DNA from 2 places in the Amphritea sp. HPY genome. Region 2 is predicted to be linked to the other one. Evidence: predicted binding sites of a transcription regulator. Region 2 holds the regulator's gene; the other holds the start of a gene.
What was found. The regulator LexA, encoded in region 2, represses DNA repair genes until DNA is damaged. The targets are predictions, from matches to a motif close to TACTGTNTANNTANACAGTA.
Positions count from the first base shown of each region.

Region 1: recN (DNA repair protein RecN) is a predicted target of LexA. The motif match lies at 1,065-1,084, and genes of this name have one in related genera.

Region 1 is NZ_CP194015.1:4,714,206-4,716,408, forward strand. Features, by position in the region: gene recN (DNA repair protein RecN) at 1-1,055, opposite strand, end outside; gene grpE (nucleotide exchange factor GrpE) at 1,246-1,833, shown strand; gene dnaK (molecular chaperone DnaK) at 1,942-2,203, shown strand, end outside.
Region 2 is NZ_CP194015.1:1,684,201-1,686,403, forward strand. Features, by position in the region: gene dinG (ATP-dependent DNA helicase DinG) at 1-689, opposite strand, end outside; gene lexA (transcriptional repressor LexA) at 819-1,421, shown strand; gene ACQUQM_RS07610 (cell division inhibitor SulA) at 1,426-1,881, shown strand; gene ACQUQM_RS07615 (hypothetical protein) at 1,972-2,203, opposite strand, start outside.

The sequences.
Region 1 (2,203 bases), 2.4 Mb from region 2:
TGTTCCGTATCTTGCTGCAGTGATTCAAGTTGCTGATCTGACATGGTCAGATTACTGAGCTCTTGTTGTAGCTGTTGCAGGAAATCAGTCAGGGTTTCGGCGGGTATCTTATGTTTACGGGCAAGATCAAAGATGCTGCTGAGTCGCTCTTCGACGATGGCCTGACGACCGGGGTTCAGCTCAACCCGATCCAGATAATGGCTGATTTCCTGAGCCGCTTCTTCGATCTGAATATGTGCGTTGTTGAGCATTTCGACGGTTTGAGTAATCGAGGGGGATTGTGCTTTTATGTTACTCAGCAGGTGCAGGCTTTGATTCAGCAGATTAAGGCAGTTTATCTCTTCGCCTTCACTGGTCAGTTGTAGTAGTTGCTGACCGGTCTGCAGTATCTCACCGGCATTGGCCAGCGTTTGCTGTTCTGCAACCAGGGCTTTGAACTCGCCGTTTTCCATGCTGAGCTTTTCCAGCTCTTCGATCTGATAGCTGAGAAGCTGAACCCGGGCGGCCTGCTCTTCGCTCTGTTCCGACAAGTGAGCAAATTTATTGCTCAGGCTTTGCCAGTGGCGATACAGTTGTCGGGTGGTTTTTGCCAGCTCGGTCTTGCCGGCATAAGCATCCAGCAGATAGCGATGATGGTCTTTCTTAAGCAAGCGTTGGTGTTCATGCTGGCCGTGGATCTCGATCAGGTATTCACCGAGTTCTTTGACTTTGGCGATCGGGCAGGGGCTGCCATTGATATAGCAGCGGGAGCGGCCTTCGCTGGTGATTACCCGGCGCAGGATACATTCGCCATCACCATCCATATCTTGTAACTGCAGCCACTTCTGGGCGGCAGGGATGTTGCTGATATCGAAGCTGGCGATGATCTCTGCCCGCTCGGCGCCATTGCGCACGGCGCCGCTATCGGCACGGTCGCCCAGGGTCAGGCCCAGAGCATCGAGCATGATTGACTTGCCGGCACCGGTTTCGCCGCTGACCACTGTCATTCCCTGTTGCAGCTCAAGATCAAGCTGTTCGACTATTGCGTAATTATGGATATTGAGTTGAATAAGCATAAGGTAAACATCTGTTTTTTTATACAGTGTTTACTGTATAAGACATTACAGGCTGATGCGCAACTTCTTTGTACCCAGCGAGAGTAGAAAGCTGCCGGAATAATTTGTCGAAAAGACTCTTGAATCTTGTGGCTATAACCCCATATAGAAGCTCAACGACAATTTTTACGTGACATGTTTGGAGAAAGTGATGGCGGGCGAAGATAAAGCGCAAACCGAAACAGTACAGCCGGAAGCGATGGCTGAAGATGTGAACAGTGCATCTGATGCGGCGGACTTTGTCGAGCCTGCTGCTGAAGCGGATGTCGATGCGCTGCAACTTGAACTGGCGAAGGCTAAGGATACGATTTCTGCGCTGGTCGATCAGGAGTTACGGACTAAGGCCGAGATGCAGAATCTTCGTCGCCGCGCCGAGCAGGACGTTGAAAAAGCACATAAGTTTGCTTTGGAAAAGTTTACCAATGAACTGCTGCCGGTTATCGATAGCCTGGAACGTGCTGTCGAAGCCTGCAACTCTGAAGATGAAGCTATTCAGGCGATCGCTGAAGGCGTTGAGATGACTCTGGGCATGTTTGTCAGCGGTATCGGCAAGTTTAATGTTGAGCAGCATGATCCGCTCGGCGATGCTTTCGATCCTGCATTGCATCAGGCGATGTCGATGGTACCGAACCCGGAAGTCCCGGCAAATAATGTTATGGCGGTGATGCAGAAAGGCTACAGCCTGAATGGTCGTCTGATTCGTCCGGCGATGGTTATCGTTTCAAAAGGTGCTGAATAAACGCACAGCGGTACTTGAAACTGAGAAAACCGGACTTATATAGCTAGCAAGTATTAGTTAAAGAATTTAGCCCGTCCTAGCGGGCACAGAACTACGGGAGTTATTCGAATGGGTAGAATTATTGGTATCGACCTGGGCACAACCAATTCATGTGTTGCTGTACTGGATGGTGAGAAGTCTAAGGTTATTGAAAACGCAGAGGGTGAACGCACCACCCCTTCCATCATCGCCTATGCGAATGATGGTGAGATTCTGGTAGGCCAGCCGGCTAAGCGTCAGGCGGTTACTAACCCGGATCATACCCTGTTCGCGATCAAGCGTCTGATCGGTCGTCGTTTTAAAGACGATGTGGTTCAGAAAGATATCACTA
Region 2 (2,203 bases):
ATCACGCATTCAACCTGATCAAGTTCACGTCGCGCTTTAAAAAAACTACAAGCACCAAAGTTACTACAGCGTCGATTGGTACATTGCAGATGGTCGCTGGTCAGCGGATACCAATCCTGATCGTTGATTTCCTGTACCAGATTGTCCCGATCACCATCCCAGCGCCCTGAGGCAAACTCATTAAGCAGAGATTTATAAAACTCAACGGTTTCATCATCCAGGCGTAGTGCAACTTCATCTTCATATAACGCCTGCTGCCCTGTCGCACCATGGGAATCGAGATGTTGTTCAGCTTTATTAATACAGAAATACCGGCCGCGACCTTTGGCCAGACCAAACGATAGCGACAAACCTGTGTGCTCAAGAACTTCTGGCAGGTCTTTATGCAGCAACTGTTCCTGCAACGCCACTGTCGCAGTGGAAAGCACAACTTTCTTACCCAGGGCTTTCGCTATAGGGATAACCGCCAGCAGATAACCGATAGTTTTACCGGTGCCGGTACCCGCCTCAATGACACTGACATGCTTTTCACCCAAACGATGACTTTTGTCGTCGGTGAGTATATTACCCAGCACCTTGGCAACCTCAGCAATCATCTGTTTCTGACCACGACGTGGTTTCAACTGACGGCTTTCCAGAAAGCGCCGGTAAGCACCCTGAATCTCTTGTTTCAACTCTTCTGTCAGCACACGACACACCTGCAGCTCTTATTCTGCGGCCATTCTACCAATAATACTGGATATATAAACATAAAAATGTTTACAAATATAAAATACTGTATATAGTTACAGCTACTGTATAAAAAAACAGAGCCGATCATGAAACTGACACAACGCCAAACAGATGTACTTGATTGCATAAAACACTACATCCGAACCACTGGCTATCCACCTACCCGCGCAGAAATCGCTCGCGAGCTTGGTTTTAAATCAGCCAATGCTGCGGAAGAACATCTTAAAGCGCTTGCCCGTAAAGGTGCTATTGAGATGATCGCTGGCACTTCACGTGGCATACGTATTCCAAATTTCGACGATGAAGATAGCGGTCTGCCGATAGTGGGCCAGGTTGCTGCCGGTGAACCTATACTGGCGCAGGAAAACGTAGAAGACCGGATTACCATTGCTTCTGACTTCTTTCACCCCCCTGCTGATTATCTGTTACGGGTACGCGGTACGAGTATGAAAGACGTTGGCATTATGGATGGAGATCTGCTTGCAGTACATCAGTGCCAGACCGCCAAAGATGGAGAGATTGTTGTTGCACGATTGGATAACGATGTCACCGTTAAGCGCTTTAAACGGGAAGGAAAGCTGATCTATCTGATCGCAGAAAACAAAGAGTTTGAACCAATTGTTGTCGATCTGGAACAGCAAGAACTCTCAATTGAAGGCCTTGGTGTCGGGGTTATCAGAAGAGGATAAGAACATGTTGCAAGTAGAAAACAGCGTTAATCTAAATACCGCTATGCCGGCAGCCCTTTTGCGACCGGAAACTGTAAGAGTTAAGCCTCATTCAGGACTGGCCGGGAAAATAACCGAGATCGTATTACAAAATAACGATTTCGAGCAGATGACGATGTTGCTGCCACTGCTTGCACAACTCAGCAAAGATGATCGCTGGTTTGCCTGGATCGCTCCGCCAGCCACCTTGCCCAAGGCCCTGCTAGAGGCTGCAGGAATCGATCTCAACAAAGTTATGTTACTCCAGCCAGACCAGAACCATTCAACCTATGATCTGGCCTGCCAGGCACTTCAGGCAGGCACCTGTCACGCAGTTATCACCTGGCCAGGTATGCTCAACAATCAAGAATTGAAAAATCTTGAGTCTGCAGCGCTAAACGGTGCCAGCCACGGCATTGTCATCCGCGGGCGGAATGACTAAATACCTTATCATTGCAGCCTCTCCTGCTCTTTGAGTACAACTAAAAACAGCGCCAGAAGCGCTGTTTTTTTTAGCTGTACAAACAGATAATCAGTGAATCACCTTGGGCCGGAGATCATCTGTATTATCTGAAGACCCATCAGAGGCCTGACCCTCTTCCGATTTCTGATTAATATCAGATATCATATGAATTCCGGCAGTCAGCATTACCTTAGCAACATCGATATGCTGTTCGTGCAACTGCTCAAGTATGTGATCAGAAAAATTCACCCGCATAATCGGCTCATCGTCAGAATCGGCTTTTCTCAGCGCTATCTCACCA